DNA from 3 places in the Nocardioides ginsengisegetis genome. Region 1 is predicted to be linked to each of the others. Evidence: riboswitches for the same ligand, from Rfam matches in the RefSeq annotation. Region 1 holds a riboswitch; each other region holds the start of a gene.
The links. A riboswitch is a leader RNA that binds a small molecule or an ion and turns the genes downstream of it on or off. The one in region 1 is predicted to bind thiamine pyrophosphate.
Positions count from the first base shown of each region.

Region 2: another riboswitch for thiamine pyrophosphate. It lies ahead of FB382_RS03815 (thiamine phosphate synthase); the one in region 1 lies ahead of FB382_RS07665 (thiamine phosphate synthase).
Region 3: another riboswitch for thiamine pyrophosphate. It lies ahead of FB382_RS17715 (thiamine ABC transporter substrate-binding protein); the one in region 1 lies ahead of FB382_RS07665 (thiamine phosphate synthase).

Region 1 is NZ_JACGXA010000001.1:1,618,363-1,625,498, forward strand. Features, by position in the region: gene FB382_RS07650 (hypothetical protein) at 1,270-1,467, opposite strand; gene FB382_RS07655 (hypothetical protein) at 1,623-1,871, opposite strand; gene FB382_RS07660 (hypothetical protein) at 1,884-2,084, opposite strand; TPP riboswitch at 2,341-2,450, shown strand; gene FB382_RS07665 (thiamine phosphate synthase) at 2,447-3,040, shown strand; gene FB382_RS07670 (FAD-dependent oxidoreductase) at 3,040-4,068, shown strand; gene thiS (sulfur carrier protein ThiS) at 4,065-4,253, shown strand; gene FB382_RS07680 (thiazole synthase) at 4,250-5,014, shown strand; gene FB382_RS07685 (thiamine phosphate synthase) at 5,011-5,571, shown strand; gene thiD (bifunctional hydroxymethylpyrimidine kinase/phosphomethylpyrimidine kinase) at 5,568-6,350, shown strand; gene thiC (phosphomethylpyrimidine synthase ThiC) at 6,347-7,136, shown strand, end outside.
Region 2 is NZ_JACGXA010000001.1:808,700-815,835, forward strand. Features, by position in the region: gene FB382_RS03790 (UPF0182 family protein) at 1-703, shown strand, start outside; tRNA gene FB382_RS03795 (tRNA-Met) at 831-904, shown strand; gene FB382_RS03800 (SGNH/GDSL hydrolase family protein) at 1,046-1,813, opposite strand; gene FB382_RS03805 (hypothetical protein) at 1,965-2,216, opposite strand; gene FB382_RS03810 (hypothetical protein) at 2,229-2,420, opposite strand; TPP riboswitch at 2,600-2,709, shown strand; gene FB382_RS03815 (thiamine phosphate synthase) at 2,706-3,299, shown strand; gene FB382_RS03820 (FAD-dependent oxidoreductase) at 3,299-4,309, shown strand; gene thiS (sulfur carrier protein ThiS) at 4,306-4,494, shown strand; gene FB382_RS03830 (thiazole synthase) at 4,491-5,255, shown strand; gene FB382_RS03835 (thiamine phosphate synthase) at 5,252-5,812, shown strand; gene thiD (bifunctional hydroxymethylpyrimidine kinase/phosphomethylpyrimidine kinase) at 5,809-6,591, shown strand; gene thiC (phosphomethylpyrimidine synthase ThiC) at 6,588-7,136, shown strand, end outside.
Region 3 is NZ_JACGXA010000001.1:3,661,320-3,668,455, reverse strand. Features, by position in the region: gene FB382_RS17750 (NAD(P)H-dependent amine dehydrogenase family protein) at 1-439, shown strand, start outside; gene FB382_RS17745 (SDR family oxidoreductase) at 436-1,242, shown strand; gene FB382_RS17740 (MBL fold metallo-hydrolase) at 1,253-2,308, shown strand; gene FB382_RS17735 (GNAT family N-acetyltransferase) at 2,295-2,729, opposite strand; gene FB382_RS17730 (alpha/beta hydrolase) at 2,726-3,637, opposite strand; gene FB382_RS17725 (carboxymuconolactone decarboxylase family protein) at 3,730-4,323, shown strand; gene FB382_RS17720 (RNA polymerase sigma-70 factor) at 4,320-5,189, shown strand; TPP riboswitch at 5,203-5,310, shown strand; gene FB382_RS17715 (thiamine ABC transporter substrate-binding protein) at 5,301-6,374, shown strand; gene FB382_RS17710 (ABC transporter permease) at 6,371-7,136, shown strand, end outside.

The DNA.
Region 1 (7,136 bases):
TTCGTCTTGGCAATGCCGACGTCACCACGAGGCCGTCCGCCCTGGTGACGGGACGGGACGGCCCCGTGTAATCACGACGAGAGCAGCGGCTCCGTCGTCGCTCCCCTCAGCGTCGTAGGCACGCAGGGGAGGGAGATAGGCGGGGCGGGTCAATAGCATCCTGAGTCACTAGCGTGCTCGGGCATCGCGGTGCCAGGGCGCGTGTTGTCGCAGCCCTGCGTCCCCTGGATCCAAGGGGAGAGTCACCCGAATTCTCCACCGATCTAGGGAGTCCCCAGAACCCGAACTTGGGTTGTGACCCCATTGCATCGACTGCTTGTGGTCGGGGGCCACCAGCATTCTCGACAGAGAACGCGCCGGGGTAGACATGACATGCGAACACGTGGAGCGAGCGTCGATGAGGTCAAGCTGCATCGACAGTGGCACGAGCGACCCAACCGTGTGCTTCGGCCGCTGGACCTGGCTGAGGGAACGTCAACTGCAAGCGGTGCTTCGTCGAGGTGCGGGAGTCCTCGAGGGCGGGGCACGCCTGGCGGTACACGATCTTGATCGAGCTGGCTCGGTCGGTGACCGGGGTGTCGGCGGGGGCGCTCGAGGATAGGCGCCGGTAGGTCGTGTGAAGCCCGCCACAAGGCGTCTAGCTACCGACGAGTACGCGGGAAGCTGGCGTGTTGCTCCATCCGGTGCGCCATCGGGGTCTCGGAACCTCGATCTCGGGACCCGACCATCTTGACTCCCTGCAGTAGGACCCGATCGTGACGAATGAACGACCACACTTCCAGGCGTCGGTTGAGTGCGCCGACGGCGAGCACTTCTACTGCACCTTCTATCGAACGGCCCTGACGGGCACGGCTGCGTGTGGGTGTCCGTGCCACCGGTAGCGGCCATCGCCGATGAGCCGGGGGCGTGAAGTTGTGCGAGATTTGCTGGGTGCAGGTTCCAGCGACCTAAGTGATCTTCCCCGAACGTGGCATGAGGGCCGGGATCCGCGGGGCGACGCGGGTGACTCGCGTCGGGTGCCCGCTATGAAGGCGGAGAGTGGGGGCTGACCGTCAGCGCGTCAGGACGGTCGACGCCGACGCGTCGCGCGATGCCGGCGGCCACGGTGCTTAACAAGGGCCACCCGATGGTCGAGACGACCTGGATGAGGCAGCGGGCACGGATCATCATCGGTTCCTGCGACCAAGTGCGGCAGATCGGGTGGGTGGATTGCGGTGTGCCGCCTCGAGAGAGGTCGTGACGGCACACCGCAGCTGGTGGGGCCCGGGGCTAGCGTCCGACGCTGCGTCGCAGCGGCGCGTGGACTGCTGGGGTTCCGGGCTCGTGGTGGAGCGTTGTGACGGGCGTGCGGACGTTCCTGTCCCCGTCGTCCTCGTGCCATGCGCTGTGCAGCGGCATCAGGAGTTCGGGCACCATCGCCGAACAGACCGCGCACTGCAGGCGCTGGTCGCTGACGAGGTTGGGCACGGCCTGGAATCTATTGCGATCCATTGCATACCCATGAGTAGGTGATTTGCTGCACAGGCATGGTCTGGTCCAGCGACGGGTGTGCCCTGAATCGCCACGACAGTGGCAGGGCTCAGCGGGCGCCGCATCGTCGGGCACGGCACTGGAGTGCCGAGTCATGCCGCACCGCCGATGAGCTGGACGAGGTGCCCGTTCATCACCTTCCCGCGGAGCGGGTGGCCGCGGCGGGTGCGGGCGACGGTGAACCAGCCGTCCCAGTATGTCGAGTCAGGTCCGCGTCGTGTGCCGTACTCCAGGCGGACGTACCCGACCTCGTGGTCGGCGTCGAGAACGCAGGCCCCGTCACGGAGTGCAGAGCCGAACGCGTCGCGCAGGTACTTCTCGTTTTCCGGCAGCACGAACATGGGGACGCCTCCTCAGCCCGCAAGGAGGTGGTCGGCCTCTGCGCGCAGCAGCATCGCGGCGGAGCGGTGGCCGAGGATGGTGGCCGGACCGGGGGACCCGTACGGCGTGGCCGCAGCCTCGTCGGCCGCGCGACTGTCCTCGCGGCGGGCAAGCTCGAGCAGGATCGAGCGCAGCTGCCTGGCCATGCTGGTGTCGGACGGATCGATGTTCATGACTGCCTCGCCTTCCGCGTCGGGGTGTGTGGGGGACTGCTCCCACTGAACGCCCAGCGGGCTTTGGGCGCGACCGGAGAACTACGTACTTCGCTACGGAGACGTGCCCGGCTCGAGGGCGTTGGGCACGTCGAGTTCGCTGCGGGACCAGGGTTGAATCTCGCCGCGGCAATGCCACGGTCGTGTTTTGGTAGGCGGGAGATCCGCGAATCGGACAGGTCACATCGCCTCGCCATCGGTTGCGCTACGTTTTGCGAACCACCACCACGGGAGTTCGCGGCAGCGAGCTGAGAGGGAGCTGTTCCGCTCCGACCGTCGAACCTGATCCGGGTCATGCCGGCGAAGGAAGCGAGGAGCGTTCCGTGCTGTTGCCACGCCTGTTCTGTCTGGTCGACGCCACCGACGACCTGTCCCTGCTGCCGGCCCTCGCCCGGGCCGGCGTCGGGGGCTTCCAGGTCCGCGCCAAGGCGGTCGACGACCGCGCCCTGCTGGCCCTGACCCGCGCGGTCCGCGCCGCGGTCGAGGAGTACGGCGCCCTCGTGGTCGTCGACGACCGGGTCGACGTGGCCCTGGCCGCGGGGGCCGCGGGCGTGCACCTCGGTGCGTCGGACCTGCCGGTGGCCGACGCGCGCCGGATCGCGCCCGGCCTCGTCGTCGGCGCGACCTGTCGGTCCCGGGCCGAGGTCGTGGCCGCCCGCGAGCAGGGCGCCGACTACGCCGGCTTCGGTCCCGTCTTCGCCTCCGACTCCAAGGCGGGCCTGCCCGAGCCGCTGGGCGTTGCCGCGGTCGCCGCAGCCACCGGAGTGCTGCCGCTGGTCGCCATCGGCGGCATCGACGCGGCCGGTGCCGCGCTCGCCCGCGCGGCCGGTGCCCACGGGGTCGCCGTGATCGGCTCGATCTGGCGGCCGCCCGACCCGGTCGCCGCCGCGAAGGAGCTCGTGGCAGCGGTCGCCTGATGCGGGTGCGGGTCCTCGGGGCCGGGATCATCGGCCTGGCCTGCGCCGACGAGCTCCTCGTCCGGGGCCACGAGGTCGAGGTGGTCGACCCCGCGCCGGGGCTGGGTGCCAGCCATGCCGCGGCGGGGATGCTCAGCCCCTCGAGCGAGGTGTGGCACGGCGAGGAGGAGATCCTCCGCCTCGGGATGGCAAGCCTCGCGCTATGGCCGGGCTGGGCCGGACGCCTCGGCGTACCGCTCACGACGACGGGCACGTTGCTGGTGGGACGCGACGCCGGTGACCTCCAGGACGTCGAGCGGCAGGTGGCGCTGCTGGCGTCGCACGACGTGCGCGGCGACCTGCTGTCCGCGGCCGCCGTGCGCCGCCTCGAGCCCACCTTGTCCGCCCGCGTCGCCGGGGGAGCGCTGCTGCCCGGTGACCACAGCGTCGATCCACGGGCCGTCGTCGCGGCGCTGCTGGCGCGGGTGCTGGTCCGGGCGGAGGCCGACGCCACGACCCCGGACGTCACCGTCGTCGCCACCGGCGCCCGGCTGCCCGCACCCTGGACCCACCTCGTGCACGGCGTCCGCGGCGAGGTCGTCCGGGCCCGCACCGACGACCCACCGGTCCGCACGGTGCGCGGCTGGGTGCACGGCGTCCCGGTCTACGTCGTGCCGCGGCCCGGAGGTGAGGTCGTCATCGGCGCGACCTCGGAGGAGCACGACGCGCCCCCGGTCGCGACCCTGGGCGGGGTCGCCCGGCTGCTCGAGGCGGCCCGTGAGCTGGTGCCGGGCCTGGACCGGGCCGAGCTGATCGAGGTCCTCGCCCGGGACCGGCCCGCCACCGCCGACCACCTGCCCCTCGTCGGCCCCACCCACGACCCCGCCGTCGTGCTCGCCGCCGGCCACTTCCGGCACGGCGTGCTGCTCGCCCCGCTCACCGCCCGACTCGTCGCCGACCACCTCGACTGCGGCGCCGTCCACCCCGCGCTCGAGCCGCGCCGCGTCCTGCCCGTCCCCTCCGCCCCGACCCGAGGAGCACCCGCGTGAACATCATCCGCAACGGCCAGCCGGCCGTCGTCGCCAACGGGAGCACCGTCGCCGACCTCGTCCGGGGGCGGCGCGGCATCGCCGTCGCCGTCAACGGCGAGGTAGTGCCACGCGACCGGCACACCGTCACCCTCCTCCGCGACGGCGACGTCGTCGAGGTCGTCACGGCGGTGCAGGGCGGATGACCGACGTGCTGGAGATCGCCGGCGTCCCGCTCACCTCTCGGCTCTTCCTCGGCACCGGCGGCCTGCTCCGCCCGGCGCTGCTGGAGCCGCTCCTCGCCGCCGCGCGGCCCGGCCTCGTCACCGTCTCGGTCCGCCGTACGTCGGCCACCCGCGACGGCAGCCTGCTCGACACCCTCACTCGGGCCGGGGTGCGGCTGCTGCCCAACACCGCGGGCTGCCTGAGCGCCCGTGAGGCCGTGCTGACCGCGCGACTGGCCCGTGAGGCGCTCGGCACCGACTGGGTCAAGCTCGAGGTGATCGGCGATGAGCGCAGCCTGCTGCCCGACGCGGTCGAGCTGCTCGACGCGGCCGCGACCCTGGTCCGCGACGGGTTCACGGTGCTGCCCTACACGACCGACGACCCGGTGCTCGCCCGTCGGCTCGAGGACGTCGGCTGTGCCGCGGTGATGCCGCTGGGTGCCCCGATCGGCTCCGGGCTGGGCATCCTCAACCCGCACGCGATCGAGGCGGTCGTCGCGGCGGTCGACGTACCCGTCGTGCTGGACGCCGGCGTCGGCACCGCCAGCGACGCCGCCCTGGCCATGGAGCTCGGCTGCGACGCGGTGCTCGCCGCCAGCGCGATCACCCGCGCCGACGACCCGGTCGCGATGGGCCGCGCGCTGGCCCTGGCGGTCGAGGCCGGCCACGCCGCCCGAGGCGCCGGCCGGATCCCGAAGCGGCCCACCGCCCGCGCCTCGAGCCCGGGCCGGGAGCTCGTGTGAGGACCCGCCTGCTCCTGCTCACCGATCGGGCCCAGCTCAGCAAGGGCCGGTCGCTGTCGCGCACGATCGCGGAGTGCGTCGAGGCAGGGCTGGAGGCTGTCGTCGTCCGCGAGCACGACCTCGGCCCCCGCGACCGCCGCGCCCTCCTCGCCCGGGTCGCCGAGCTGGACGGCCTCACCGTCATCTCCTCGCGGATCGTCGACCCTGCCGCCCACGGGCTCCACCTCGCGGCGCACCAAGAACGTGTGGACGGCTGGCACGGCCGGTCCTGCCACTCCGCCGACGACGTACGACGCGCGGTCGCCGACGGCGCCGCGTGGGCGACCCTCTCGCCGTACGCCGCCACCGCCAGCAAGCCCGGCCACGGACCGCCGCTGCCGCCCGACGCCTTCACCGACGACTCGGGCATCCCGGTCTTCGCCCTCGGTGGGATCGACGCCGGCAACACCCGGGCGGCCGTCGAGGCCGGCGCCCACGGGGTCGCGGTCATGGGAGCCGTCATGCGCGCCGCCGACCCCGCCGACGTCGTGGCCCGCCTGCTCGCGGAGCTGGCATGACCCCCGCCGTCGCCCTGACCGTCGCCGGCACCGACTCCGGGGGAGCGGCCGGGATCGCGGCCGACCTGGCGACGTTCGCGGCGCTGGGGCTGCACGGCGCCTGCGTGGTCACCGCCGTCACCGCCCAGGACACCACCGGCATCCGCGACGTGCACCCGGTGCCGCTGGCCAGCGTCGAGGCCCAGCTCGACGCCGTCCTCGACGACCTCCCCGTGGCGGCCGTCAAGACCGGCATGCTCGGCAGCCCCGAGGTCGTCGAGCTCCTGGCCCGCTGGCTCGCCGGACGCCCGCTCGTCGTCGATCCCGTGCTGGTCGCCACCAGCGGCGTCGTGCTCGGCGACGAGCACGTCGTGGCCGCCTACCGGGCCCACCTCCTCCCCGCCGCCACCGTCATCACCCCCAACGCCCACGAGGCCGCGGTCCTGCTCGGCCGGGCCACCGACCCCGCGACCGCCGCGGCCGCCCTCGCCGACACCGGCCCGGCCGTCGTCCTCACCGGCGGCGGCACCCGCGGCACCTGCACCGACTGGCTCGCCCTGCCCGGCCAGCGCCCGGTCGCCCGCACCCACCGCGCCGTCCCCACGACCAACGACCACGGCACCGGCTGCACGTTCAGCGCAGCGCTCGCCGCCCACCTCGCCCGCGGCGCCGACCTCGACGCAGCGGTCCACCACGCCGGGCTCTTCACGGTCCGGCAGCTCGACGTCAGCAGGCGCTGGACCCTCGGCCGCGGCCGGGGACCCGTCGCCCACACAACCCCCACAGGAGAACCCGCATGAATGTCCACCCCGCGCACACCCGCGTCCTGGTCGACCACGGCGACCCCGGCGAGCACGGCGACATGCGGGTGCCCGTCACCCGCGTCGCCCTCACCAACGGCGAGACCTTCGACCGCTACTGCACCGCCGGCCCCGGCAGCGACCCCGAGGTCGGCCTCCCACCGCTCCGGGCCGGCTGGATCGAGGGCCGCGGCGACACCACCACCTACGCCGGCCGCGAGGCGCAGCTGCACGACAACGGCCGCTCCGCCGTACGCCGCGGCGCAGCCCGCGACGAGTGGCGCGGCACCCGCAACCCGCCCCGCCGCGCGGTCGACGGCGCCACCGTCACCCAGATGCACTACGCCCGCGCCGGGATCGTCACCGCCGAGATGCAGTACGTCGCCCGCCGCGAGGGCTGCGAGGTCGAGCTGGTCCGCTCCGAGGTGGCCGCCGGCCGCGCGATCATCCCCGCAAACGTCAACCACCCCGAGGCCGAGCCGATGGTCATCGGCAAGGCGTTCCTGGTGAAGATCAACGCCAACATCGGCAACTCCGCGGTCACCTCCAGCATCGCCGAGGAGGTCGACAAGCTGACCTGGGCGGTGACCTGGGGCGCCGACACCGTCATGGACCTCTCCACCGGCGACGACATCCACACCACCCGCGAGTGGATCCTGCGCAACAGCCCGGTCCCGATCGGCACCGTCCCGATCTACCAGGCGCTGGAGAAGGTCGACGGCGAGGCCGACAAGCTCACCTGGGAGATCTTCCGCGACACCGTCATCGAGCAGTGCGAGCAGGGCG
Region 2 (7,136 bases), 810 kb from region 1:
CCGGCTCTTCGTCGACCAGCCGGTCGACGGTGGCGGCGAGCGCAGCACGTTCTCGCTGACGTCGGTGTTCACGCCGTACAACAAGAGCAACCTGGCGGCGTTCGTCTCCGTCGACTCCGACGCGACCGACCCGTCGACCTACGGCCGGATGCGGGCGCTGGTCCTGCCCGACTCGCGCACGGACGGTCCTGGGCTGATCGCCAACAAGTTCTCCTCCAACAGCGACGTGCGCGCTGCGCTGCTGCCCTTCCAGTCCGGTGACGCGCCGCCGATCTTCGGCAACCTGCTGACCCTCCCGGTCGCCGACGGGCTCATCTACGTCGAGCCCGTCTACGCCGTCCGCGCCGGCTCCACGTCCGGCTACCCGAGCCTGCAGTTCGTGCTCGCGTCGTACGGCGGGGAGGTGGGCATCGGCCCGACCCTCCACCAGGCGCTCGCCGACGTGCTCGGCGTCGACGGCACCGTCACGCCGCCCGACGGCAGCGGGAACGGGAATGGCAACGGCAATGGCAACGGGAACGGGAACGGGACCAGCTCGCTCAGCGCCCAGATCCGCACCAAGCTCGCCGCCGCCGAGAGCGCCTTCGAGGCCGCCGACCGCGCCCTCAAGGCCGGCGACCCGGTGGAGTACGCCCGCCAGGTGCAGATCGGCCGCGACCTCGTCGCCGACGCCGCCAGCCTCGCCGCCCAACAGAAGAGGTGACCTTCGGTGGTTGAGGAGCGAGCACCAGCGGCTTTCGGTGGTTGAGGAGCGAGCGCCAGCGAGCGTCTCGAAACCCCACCCCCGATTTGGACCCGATCAGCCCATCCCGTAAGGTTCTGTTCACCGACGCGGGGTGGAGCAGCTCGGTAGCTCGCTGGGCTCATAACCCAGAGGTCGCAGGTTCAAATCCTGCCCCCGCTACAAAGTTCAGGCCCGGAGATCCACGGATCTCCGGGCCTGAAGCCATTTGAGCCTGAGCAGCTCGCACGTGGCGCGTACGGCGCGCGGTCGTGTCCTGCGTGTGGCTCGTGCGGCGTCAAGACCCTCGGCTGCGGTGTCAGGTCACCACCGCAAGCGCACCTGCCTGACCAGCAGGCGGCCCGCATGCGGCGTCAAGTCACGGATGCGGCGCGCGATCCAGGGAGCCGCCTCGGTCGCCAGCACCTGCGCACCCTTGACACGGCCCACGCGTGGCCCGGTGCAGACGAGCGAGGGGAGCTCGAACTCGAGCCCTTCCGCGTTCAGCAACCGGGCGACGCGGACCGCGACGTGGCGATGCCCGAGCTCGGAGGGGTGGAGCCGGTCATGGGCCCAGAAGTCCCGGTGGGCGGCGGCACCGTCTGGGCCCAGGTCGATGCGCAGCACGCCGTAGAGCTCGTGGACCTCGTCGTAGATCCCGTTGAGCTCGGCGATCCGCCTGGCAAGGGGGCGAGCCAGGAACCCGGGGAGGCCGATGGCCCTACCGTGGTCGTGAAACCGGGCGGTGATGACCATCGCTCCCGACTCGGCCAGTTCGCGTGCGCAATGGAGCAGGTCCTCACGGATCCGTCGCGCGTCCCACGTTGAGCGCATGGCGTCATTGAGGCCGACCACGAGCGAGGCGATGACCGGGCGGTGGGCCAGTGCCAGTGGTAGCTGGTGCTCACGGACCTCGGACACGGTCGCGCCGGGCAGGGCCAGGTTGCAGAACGACACCTGGTGAGCGGTGGCGATGGCGTCGGACAGGAGGCGGGCCCAACCGCGCCAGCCCCTGTCGACCGGGTCGTCAAGACCGAGGGTGGCTGAGTCGCCGAGAGCGGCGAACCTGATGTAGTCGGCCTGAGTGGTCATCGGAGGTTCCCGCCAGAGGCCGACGAGGTCGTCCAGGTGAGGTGGATGCCGTCCGGCTCGGGCCTGGAGCTGATGACGGTTCCGTGCACGCGCTGGATCGAGGCCAGAGCAGCCGCGAGATCGGTGGGCGGGACGGTGGCGGTGTGCCAGGTCATGACGCGCTGCCGATCAGCTGGACCATCGGGCCGTTCATGATCTTGCCGCTCAGGGGGTGGGCGTCCCGGGTGCGGGTGACGGAGAACCAGCCGTCCCAGTACGCCGAGTCGGGACCGCGCCGGGTGCCGAACTCGAGGCGCACGTAGCCGACCTCGCGCTCGACATCGAGGACGCACGCCCCGTCACGCAGGTGCGAGCCGAAGACGTCGCTCAGGTACTTCTCGTTCTGGGGGAGGACCGTGTGCATGGCTCCGGCTCCTCACGCGACCAGGTCGGCCTGGGCGCGCAGCGCGGCCGCGGCCGTGCGGTGTCCGAGGACGCTCGGGGGGCAGGGGCACCAGTACGGCGTGACCGCGGCCTCGGTGGCAGCGAGGTCGTCCTGGTGCCGGGCCAGGTCCAGGAGGATCGAGCGCAGCCGGGTGGTCTCTGCGGTGCTGGTCTGGGGGGTCATGGCTGCCTCGCTTCCTGGGTCGGGGTGCTGTTCGTCGTGATTCCAGTGAAGGTCGACAGGCCGTCGTCCACGACCGGGGGATTACGTATTCGGCTACGTAGATGGAGTCCGTGCCCGGCCCGAGCACGGCCGCGTTCTGGACGGGCCGATCTGCGTCGTCCCCGTGTGCGCTACGTTTTCTGCACCACCACGGGAGCTCGCGGCAGCGAGCTGAGAGGGAGCTGTTCCGCTCCGACCGTCGAACCTGATCCGGGTCATGCCGGCGAAGGAAGCGAGGAGCGTTCCGTGCTGTTGCCACGCCTGTTCTGTCTGGTCGATGCCACCGACGACCTGTCCGTGTTGCCGGCCCTTGCGTCGGCGGGCGTCACGGGTTTCCAGGTCCGCGCCAAGGCGGTCGACGACCGTGCGCTGCTGGCCCTGACCCGCGCAGTCCGCGCCGCGGTCGAGGAGTACGGCGCCCTCGTGGTCGTCGACGACCGGGTCGACGTGGCCCTGGTCGCGGGGGCCGCGGGGGTTCACCTTGGTGCGACGGACCTGCCGGTGGCCGATGCGCGCCGGATCGCACCGGGACTGCTGATCGGGGCCACCTGCCGCTCCCGTGCGGAGGTCGTGGCGGCCCGTGACTGGGGGGCGGACTATGCCGGCTTCGGTCCGGTGTTCGCCTCGGCCTCCAAGGCAGGTCTGCCCGACCCCCTGGGCGTGGCCGCGGTCGCCGCAGCCACCGGAGTGCTGCCGCTGATCGCGATCGGGGGCATCGATGCGGCTGGGGCCGCCCTGGTGCGTGCGGCGGGCGCCCACGGGGTCGCCGTGATCGGCTCGATCTGGCGGCCGCCCGACCCGGTCGCAGCCGCGAAGGAGCTCGTGGCAGCGGTCGCCTGATGCGGGTCCGGGTCCTCGGGGCCGGGATCATCGGCCTGGCCTGCGCCGAGGAGCTGCTCGTCCGGGGCCACGCGGTCGAGGTCGTCGACCCCGCGCCGGGGTTGGGTGCCAGCCATGCCGCGGCGGGGATGCTCAGCCCCTCCAGCGAGGTGTGGCACGGCGAGGAGGAGATCCTCCGCCACGGGATGGCAAGCCTCGCACTGTGGCCGGACTGGGCCGGACACCTCGGCGTGCCACTCGCGACCGCCGGCACGCTGCTGGTGGGACGTGATGCCGGGGACCTTCAGGAGGTGGAGCGGCAGGTCGGTCTGCTGGCCGCGCACGGCCATCGGGTCGACGTCCTCGCCGCGGCCGCCGTACGGCGCCTCGAGCCCACCCTGTCCGCCCGCGTCGCCGGGGGAGCGCTGCTGCCGCGCGACCACAGCGTCGACCCACGGGCCGTGGTCGCGGCCCTGTTGGCGCGCGTATCCGTCCGGCCGGTGGCCGACGCCACGACCCCGGACGTCACCGTCGTCGCCACCGGCGCCCGGCTGCCCGCACCCTGGACCCACCTCGTGCACGGCGTCCGCGGCGAGGTCGCCCGGGCCCGCACCGATGACCCACCGGCCCGCACGGTGCGCGGCTGGGTGCACGGCGTCCCGGTCTACGTCGTGCCCCGACGCGGTGGTGAGGTCGTGATCGGCGCGACCTCGGAGGAACACGACGCGCCCCCGGTCGCGACCATCGGCGGCATCGCCCGGCTGCTCGAGGCCGCGCGTGAGCTGGTGCCGGGCCTGGACCGCGCCGAGCTCACGGAGGTGCTCGCCCGGGACCGGCCGGCCACGGCCGGCCACCTGCCCCTCGTCGGCCCCACCCACGACCCCGCCGTCGTGCTCGCGGCCGGTCACTTCCGGCACGGCGTGCTGCTCGCGCCGCTGACCGCCCGCCTTGTCGCCGACCACCTCGACCACGGCCTGGTCCACGCCGCCCTTGACCCCCGCCGCCTCCTCGACGAACGGATCCGCCCATGAGCATCACCCTCAACGGAGAGCCCAGCGCCCTCGAGCCCGGCAGCACCGTCGCCGATCTCCTCGCCGACTGGCGGGGCGTCGCCGTCGCCGTCAACGGTGAGGTCGTCCCGCGCGAGCGGCACCCCGCGACCGCTCTCCACGACGGCGACGTCGTCGAGGTCGTCACGGCGGTGCAGGGCGGATGACCGACGCACTGGAGATCGCCGGCGTCCCGCTCACCTCTCGGCTCTTCCTCGGCACCGGCGGCCTGCCCCGCCCGGCGCTGCTCGAGCCGCTCCTCGCCGCCGCGCGGCCCGGCCTGGTGACGGTCTCGGTCCGGCGTACGTCGGCCACCCGCGACGGCAGCCTGCTCGACACCCTCACCCGCGCCGGGGTCCGGCTGCTGCCCAACACCGCCGGCTGCCTGAGCGCCCGGGAGGCCGTCCTGACCGCCCGGCTGGCCCGGGAGGCGCTGGGCACCGACTGGGTCAAGCTCGAGGTGATCGGCGACGAGCGCAGCCTGCTGCCCGACGCGGTCGAGCTGCTCGACGCGGCCGCCACGCTGGTCCGTGACGGGTTCACGGTGCTGCCCTACACGACCGACGACCCGGTGCTGGCCCGTCGGCTCGAGGACGTCGGCTGTGCGGCGGTGATGCCGCTCGGCGCGCCGATCGGATCGGGGCTCGGGATCCTCAACCCGCACGCGATCGAGGCAGTGGTCGCGGCGGTCGGCGTCCCCGTGGTGCTGGACGCGGGCGTCGGCACGGCCAGCGACGCCGCCCTGGCGATGGAGCTCGGCTGCGACGCGGTGCTGGCCGCCAGCGCGATCACGCGCGCCGACGACCCGGTCGCGATGGGCCGCGCCCTGGCCCTCGCCGTCGAGGCCGGCCACGTCGCCCGGTGCGCGGGCCGGATCCCGAAGCGGTCCACCGCCCGCGCCTCGAGCCCGGCCCGGGAGACCGCATGAAGACGCGCCTGCTCCTGCTCACCGACCGGGCCCAGCTCAGCAAGGGCAGGTCCTTGTCGCGCACGATCGCGGAGTGTGTCGACGCCGGGCTGGAGGCCGTGGTCGTCCGCGAGCTCGACCTCGCTCCCCGTGACCGGCAGGCCCTCATGGTCCGGCTCGCCGAGCTGGACAGCCTCACCGTGATCTCCTCGCGGATCGCCGACCCCGCCGCGCACGGCCTGCACCTCGCGGCGCACCAGGAACGCGTGGACGGACTCCACGGCCGGTCCTGCCACTCGGCCGACGACGTACGACGCGCGGCCGCGGAAGGCGCCGCGTGGGCGACCCTGTCGCCGTACGCCGCCACCGCCAGCAAGCCCGGCCACGGACCGCCGCTCCCGCCCGACGCCTTCACCGGTGACCCGGGCATCCCGGTCTTCGCCCTCGGCGGCATCGACCCCGGCAACGCCCACGCGGCCGTCGAGGCAGGCGCCCACGGGGTCGCGGTCATGGGGGCGGTCATGCGCGCCGCCCAGCCCGCCCGGGTCGTGGCCCGCCTGCTCGCGGAGCTCCGATGACCCCCGCTGTCGCGCTGACCGTCGCCGGCACCGACTCCGGGGGAGCGGCCGGGATCGCGGCCGACCTTGCGACGTTCGCGGCCCTCGGGGTGCACGGCGCCTGCGTGGTCACCGCCGTCACCGCCCAGGACACCACCGGCATCCGTGACGTGCACCCGGTGCCGCTGGCCAGCGTCGAGTCCCAGCTCGACGCCGTCCTCGACGACCTCCCTGTGGCGGCCGTCAAGACCGGCATGCTCGGCACGCCCGAGGTCGTCGAGCTCCTGGCCCGCCATCTCGCCGGACGCCCCCTCGTCGTGGACCCCGTGCTGGTCGCCACCAGCGGCGTCGTGCTCGGCGACGAGCACGTCGTGGCCGCCTACCGGGCCCACCTCCTCCCCGCCGCCACCGTCATCACCCCCAACGCCCACGAGGCCGCGGTCCTGCTCGGCCGGGCCACCGACCCCGCGACCGCCGCGGCCGCCCTCGCCGACACCGGCCCGGCCGTCGTCCTCACCGGCGGCGGCACCCGCGGCACCTGCACCGACTGGCTCGCCCTGCCCGGCCAGCGCCCGGTCGCCCGTACCCACCGCGCCGTCCCCACGACCAACGACCACGGCACCGGCTGCACGTTCAGCGCAGCCCTCGCCGCCCACCTCGCCCGCGGCGCCGACCTCGACGCAGCGGTCCACCACGCCGGGCTCTTCACGGTCCGGCAGCTCGACGTCAGCAGGCGCTGGACCCTCGGCCGCGGCCGGGGACCCGTCGCCCACACAACCCCCACAGGAGAACCCGCATGAATGTCCACCCCGCGCACACCCGCGTCCTGGTCGACCACGGCGACCCCGGCGAGCACGGCGACATCCGGGTGCCCGTCACCCGCGTCGCGCTCACCAACGGCGAGGCCTTCGACCGCTACTGCACCGCCGGCCCCGGCAGCGACCCCGAGGTCGGCCTCCCACCGCTCCGGGCCGGCTGGATCGAGGGCCGCGGCGACACCACCACCTACGCCGGCCGCGAGGCGCAGCTGCACGACAACGGCCGCTCCGCCGTACGCCGCGGCGCAGCCCGCGACGAGTGGCGCGGCACCCGCAATCCGCCCCGCCGCGCGGTCGACGGCGCCACCGTCACCCAGATGCACTACGCCCGCGCCGGGATCGTCACCGCCGAGATGCAGTACGTCGCCCGCCGCGAGGGCTGTGACGTCGAGCTGGTCCGCTCCGAGGTGGCCGCGGGCCGCGCGATCATCCCCGCCAACGTCAACCACCCCGAGGCCGAGCCGATGGTCATCGGCAAGGCGTTCCTGGTGAAGATCAACGCCAACATCGGCAACTCCGCGGTCACT
Region 3 (7,136 bases), 2.0 Mb from region 1:
CGGCCTCGGCATCACCCTCGACGAGCCGCTCACCGAGGAGGTCGACCGCCGGGCCGCCGAGGTGGACACCAAGACGGCCAGCGTCGACATCGAGGCCGGGACCATGGGGGCCGTGCGGTTCCAGGTGATCGGCAAGGTCGACGGGGTCCCGCGCGTCGTCCTCGAGCACGTCACCCGCACTGCCGAGGACCAGGTGCCCGAGTGGGCCCAGCCCCCCGAGGGCGGCGGCTGCTACCGCGTCGTGATCACCGGGGAGCCGTTCATGCAGTGCGACTTCGTGCACCACGGCGAGCACGGCGACCACAACGTCTCCGGGATGATCGTCACCGCCCAGCGCCTGGTCAACGCCGTGCCCGCCGTCGTCGCGAGCCCGGGCGGGCTCGTCACCGCGCTCGACCTGCCGCTCGTCACGGGCAAGGGCCTGGTGGCGCACGCATGACGATCCTGGACCGGTTCACGCTCACCGACCACGTCGCCGTCGTCACCGGCGCCGGCCGCGGGATCGGCGCCGCCACCGCGGTGGCGTTCGCCCAGGCGGGTGCCGACGTGGTGCTCTCCGCCCGGACCGCCCACCAGCTCGACGCGGTCGCCGACCAGGTCCGGGCCGCCGGCCGCCGCGCCCTCGTCGTCCCGGCCGATCTCAGCGACACGGACGCCGTGGCCGGGCTCGCGCAGGCGGCGTACGACGAGTTCGGGCGGCTCGACACGGTCGTCAACAACGTCGGCGGCACCATCCCCAACGCCTTCCTCGACACCGACGTGGCCTACCTCGAGGAGGCGTTCCACTTCAACGTCTCGACCGCCCACGCGCTCTCGCTCGCGGCGGTCCCCCTGATGCTCAAGGGCGGCGACGAGGGGCAGAAGTCGATCGTCAACATCTCCTCGATGATGGGCCGGGCCTCCGGCCGCGGCTACCTCGCCTACGGCACCGCCAAGGCCGCCCTGGCGCACTGGGCCCGGCTCGCTGCCACCGACCTCGCCCCGCGGATCCGCGTCAACGGGATCTTCGTGGGCTCGGTGATGACCTCGGCGCTGGAGTTCGTGGCCGGGGTGCCGGAGATGATGGAGCAGATGGAGACCAAGACCCCGCTGGGCCGGGTCGGCGAGGCCGAGGACATCGCGGCCGCCGCGCTCTACCTCTGCTCGCGGGCCGGCCAGTACGTCACCGGCAAGATGCTCGAGGTCGACGGCGGCATCCAGCAGCCGAACCTCGACCTCCACCTCCCCGACCTCACCACCTAGGGTCACGGGGGTGACCAGCACCAGCACCGCCCACGCGATCTCCCCGGACTCCGGCCAGCACTGGACCGAGCCGGGCGCGTGGCGGGTCGCCGAGGGGATCCACCGGATCCCGCTGCCGCTGCCGATGGACGGTCTCCGGGCCGTCAACGTCTACGTCCTCGAGACCGAGCACGGCCTGACGCTCGTCGACGGCGGCTGGGCGATCGAGGAGAGCCGGACGCTGCTGGAGAAGTCGCTGTCCGAGATCGGCTTCGGGCTGCGCGACATCACCCGCTTCCTCGTCACCCACGTGCACCGCGACCACTACACGCAGGCCGCGGTCATCGGCAAGGAGTACGGCGCCCACGTCAGCCTCGGCATCGGCGACAAGCCGACCCTCGACCTGATGCACCACCACGACGACGTCGACGAGGACCCGACCCTCGCCGTGCTCCGCACCGCGGGCGCCCACGAGATCGCGGAGAAGTGGCAGAAGTTCACCGACGGCCGGATGCCCGACCTGTCGATGTGGCACTACCCCGACACCTGGCTCGACGGCGACCACGAGATCGAGATCGGCACCCGCACCCTGCACGCGGTGCACACCCCCGGCCACACCCAGGGCCACTTCGTCTTCGCCGACCACGCCGACGGCATCCTCTTCGCCGGCGACCACGTGCTGCCCACGATCACGCCCTCGATCGGCTTCGAGCCGGTCCCGGTCGAGCAGCCGCTGCGCGACTTCATGGCCTCGCTCACCAAGGTCCGTGAGCTGCCGGACCTGCGGCTGCTGCCGGCCCACGGCCCGCTCGCGCCGTCCTCCCACGCCCGGGTCGACCAGCTCCTCGACCACCACGAGCACCGGCTGGAGCTCTGCCTCGCGGCGCTGGCCGGCGGCCCGGCCACGGCGTACGACGTCGCGGGCGAGCTGCCCTGGACCCGCCACGAGCACCGGCTCGCCGACCTCGACGAGTTCAACGGCGCGCTCGCGTCGATGGAGACCAAGGCCCACCTCGAGCTGCTGGTCGCGCGGGGTCAGGCGACCCGCGAGGTGACCGACGGCGGGGTCGTCTTCACTCGCGCGTGAGCCGCATCGGGACGTGCGGGATGCCGTCCTCGAGGAACTCCGCCCCGTCGGCCACGAAGCCGAACCCGGCGTACCAGCCGGCCAGCGGCACCTGCGCGTCCAGCACCACGTCGCGGTCGGGGCAGACCTGCAGGGCGGTGCCCATGACGAGGTCCGCCAGCCCGCGGCCGCGCGCCTCGGGCGTCAGCACGACGCGGCCGATCCGCCAGGTGCTCGCGTCGTCGAGGACCCGGGCGTAGCCCAGCAGCGCGTCGCCGCTGTCGCGCAGCAGCACGTGCCGCGTGCCGGGCTCGACGTCGCGACCGTCGAGGTCGGGGTAGGGGCACGCCTGCTCGACGACGAACACCGCCTGCCGCAGCCGCCACACGTCGTACGCCGTCCGGGCGTCGAGGGCGGCGAAGGGGACCGCGGTGATGTTCACCGGAGGAACTCCAGCGTCTGCTTCCACGCCCGCCGGGCCTCGGGCACCAGCGGCAGCAGCGGGTAGACGTGGATCAGGTCGGGGGCCTCGACGTAGGTGAGCTCCCACGTCGAGGACAGCGCGCGGTCGGCCAGCATCCGCACCCCGGGTGCCAGCAGGTCGCGGGTGCCGCAGAACATCAGCGCCGGCGGCAGCCCGTCGAGCGGCGCCAGCCCGGGCGACACCTCCGGGCGTCCCAGGTCCTCGTCCCGCCCCGCCCACCACGAGGCGTAGGCGTGGAGCTTGCCGAGGAAGAGCCACGGGTCGCGCTCGGCGAAGGCCGCCGTGTCCGGGGCGCTCGTGGTCAGGTCGATCCACGGCGACAGGAGCAGCATTCGTTCGGGCTGCGGGCCGCCCCGGTCGCGCAGCGCCAGGGCGATCGCCATCGCCAGGCCGCCGCCGGCCGAGTCGCCGCCCAGCACGACCGGCCCGTCGGCGCACCAGCGGGCGGCGAGGTCGACCAGTGCGTCGTGCGAGTCGCGCCAGGTGTGCTCGGGCGCGAGGGGGTAGTCGGGCAGCACGATCCGGGCGCGCAGCGCCCGGGCCAGCCGTGCCACGTAGCGCACGTGGAAGGGGTCGATCGGGGCCATGAACCCGCCGCCGTGCACCCAGACCACGGTGCGCTCGGGCGTGATGCCGCGCGGCGTGACGACGTGCGACGGGAAGTCGCCGGCCGGTCCGGTCAGCGTCTCGGTCGTGACGTCGTACCGGCGCGCGAAGAACGGCACGATCCGGGTCGGCAGGGTGCGGTCCAGCCCGGCGTGCCAGCGCTCGACGCGGGCGCGCTCGGCCTCCTCGGTGTCGAGCTCGCGGGACTTGCGCAGCTTGGGCACGCCCCACGCGAGGAGCTGGTGGGTGGGACTCGGCATGCCGCGACCCTGTCACAGGCCGGTGTCACAGATCGGCGGCGGCCGGTGTCTGGATGGGTGACCGCTCGAAGACACGACACCCAGGAGCACCGATGCCCAGCACCTTCCGGATTCCCCGGGCCACGATCACCGGCCTCTACGGCCGGGTCCTGTCCGCCTACGCCCGACGCACCTACGGGCAGGTCCCCGACAACGCCTACGTCCTGTGGCACCACCGCCCGGTGCTGAAGGCGGTGCTCGGCTTCGAGCAGAAGGTGGCGAAGTGGGACCGCCTCGACCCGACCCTGAAGTCCTACGCCCAGCTCGCCAGCGCCGGGGTCATCGGCTGCAGCTGGTGCCTGGACTTCGGCTACTTCCTCGCCCACGACGAGGGGCTCGACCTCGCCAAGGTCCGGGAGGTGCCGCGCTGGCGCGAGTCGGACGTCTTCACCCCGCTGGAGCGCGAGGTGCTGGCCTATGCGGAGGCCATGAGCCACACGCCGCTGACCGTCACCGACGAGATGGTCGACCGGCTCGTCGACCAGCTCGGGGCCGAGGCCGTCGTCGAGCTCACCCAGATGATCGCCCTGGAGAACATGCGCTCGCGCTTCAACTCCGCCGCGGGGCTCCAGAGCCAGGGATACTCCGACGTCTGCGAGCTGCCGCTCGCTAGTGTCTCGGCAGGCTCGACCAGCGAGGTGTCATGACCACTGCGACCGACGCGTTCGTCGCGCACCGCAACCTGCTCTTCACCGTCGCCTACGAGATGCTCGGGTCCGCCGTGGACGCCGAGGACGTGCTCCAGGAGACCTGGCTCCGCTGGCACGAGGTCGACCTCACCGGGGTGCGCGACGAACGTGCCTACCTGGTCCGGATCACGACCCGGCTCGCGCTCAACCGGATGCGGACGATGGCCCGGCGCCGCGAGCAGTACGTCGGCCCCTGGCTGCCCGAGCCGCTGCTCACCACCCCGGACGTCGCCGAGGACGTCGAGCTCGCCGACAGCGTCTCGATGGCGATGCTGCTGGTCCTGGAGACCCTGAGCCCGACCGAGCGGGCGGTCTTCGTGCTCCGCGAGGTCTTCGACGTCGGGTACGACGAGATCGCCGCCGCCGTGGACAAGTCGCCGGCCGCGGTCCGCCAGATCGCCAGCCGGGCGCGGGCGCACGTCGACGAGCGACGCCCCCGCGCCGACGTCACGCCCACCCAGCGCGACGAGGTGATCGCGAAGTTCCTCGGGGCCACCGCGACCGGCGACCTCCAGGGCCTCATGGACGTGCTGGCGCCCGACGTCGTGCTGATGACCGACGGCGGCGGGTTCAAGAAGGCAGCCCTGCGCCCGATCCTGGGCCGCGACAAGGTGCTGCGCTTCCTGGAGGCCGTGATGCCCGAGGACGGGTCGGCCGAGCTGGTGCTCGTCAACGGCGCCCCCGGCCTGCGACTGCTCGTCGGCGGGGTGGTCGACGCGATCGGCACGATGCTGGTCGAGGACGGCCAGGTCACCGGCCTCTACATCGTGCGCAACCCCGAGAAGCTGGCCCGGCTGGACGGGGTGATCGCCCTGACGCGGTGAGCACTAGTCTGGAGGGACATGACAGGGGAGCACGTCCGACGTGCTGAGAGTGCGGATCCGCCGCAGACCCTATGAACCTGCTCCGGTTAACACCGGCGAAGGGAGTCCCAGATGAAGTCATCGCGCGCGCTCGCGGCGATCTGCACGGTCCTGCTCGTCCCCGTCCTCGGGTCCTGCTCGGTGATCGGCGAGGGCGACGACAGCCCCGCCACCACCGCCGCCGGCAAGATCAAGGACGTCGTGCTGGTCACCCACGACTCGTTCTTCCTGCCGAAGAAGGTGGTCAAGGACTTCGAGGCGCAGACCGGCTACCACCTCGTGGTCAAGGCCTCGGGCGACGGCGGCACGCTCACCAACAAGCTCGTCCTCACCAAGGACGACCCGACCGGCGACGTCGCGTTCGGCGTCGACAACACCTTCGCCTCCCGCGCGCTGGACGAGGGCGTCTTCGCGCCGTACTCCTTCGACGCCCCGGCCGGCGTCTCCGCCTACGACCTCCCCGGCGACGACGACCACGCGCTCACGCCCGTCGACAACGGCAACGTCTGCGTCAACGTCGACGACACCTGGTTCAAGGCCCACGACCTGGCCGAGCCCCGGACCCTCGACGACCTCACCGACCCGGCCTACCAGGACCTCTTCGTGCTGCCGGGTGCGGCCACGAGCTCGACGGGGATGGCGTTCCTGCTCGCCACGGTCTCGGCGTACGGCGACGCCTGGCCGGACTACTGGAAGAAGCTGATGGACAACGGCGCGCGCGTCACCGCCGGCTGGTCCGACGCCTACGAGGTCGACTTCACGCAGGGCGGCGGCAAGGGCGACCGGCCGATCGTGCTGTCCTACGACTCCTCACCCGCCTTCACCGTCCCGAAGGGCGCGACGGCGTCCACCACCCACGCGCTGCTCGACACCTGCTTCCGCCAGGTGGAGTACGCCGGCGTCCTCGACGGCGCCGCCAACGTGCCCGGTGCCGAGGCGTTCGTGCGGTTCCTGACCTCCTCGGAGGTGCAGGAGGCGCTGCCCGAGAGCATGTACGTCTTCCCGGTCGTCGACGGCACGTCGCTGCCGGCCGACTGGGCCTCCTACGCCATGCAGCCCGACCAGCCCTACTCCGTCGACCCGGCCGACGTCGCCGCCCACCGCGACGAGTGGCTGCGCGAGTGGAGCGACGTCACCTCGCAATGAGGCGCGCCCTGACCCTCGCCGCGCTGGCGCTCCTGCCGGTCGCGGTGCTGGGCGTCTTCTTCGTGCTGCCGGTGAGCGGCATGCTGGCGCGCGGCTTCTGGCCGGACGGGTCCTTCGACCCCGGCGGGGTGATCTCCGTGCTCGGCCGGCCGCGGGTCCACCGCGTCCTGTGGTTCACGGTCTGGTCGGCCTCGGTCGCGACGGTGGTGTCGGTGCTGCTCGGGCTGCCGGCGGCGCACGCCCTGCACCGGCGGGAGTTCCCGGGCCGGCGGGTGCTGCGCGCGGCCCTGCTCGTCCCGTTCGTGCTCCCGACGGTGGTGGTCGGCGTCGCCTTCCGTGAGCTTCTGGGGGAGTCCGGTCCGTTGGGCTTCCTGGGCCTGGACGGCACGCCGGTCGCGATCGTGGCCGGCCTGGTCTTCTTCAACGTTGCGGTCGTGATCCGCGCGGTCGGCGCCTCGTGGGAGTCGCTCGACCAGCGGCCGGCCGACGCGGCCGCGGCGCTCGGAGCCAGCCCGGCGCAGGTCTTCCGCACGGTCACTCTCCCGGCGCTGCGCCCGGCGATCGTGTCGGCGGCCAGCGTGGTGTTCCTGTTCTGCGCGACCGCCTTCGGCGTCGTGCTGACCCTCGGCGGTTTGCGGTACTCCTCGGTCGAGACCGAGATCTACCTCCTCACCACCAACCTGCTCGACCTCCAGGGTGCCGCGGCGCTGTCGGTGCTCCAGCTCGTCGCCGTCGTGGCGCTGCTGCTCGTCGCCGGACGGC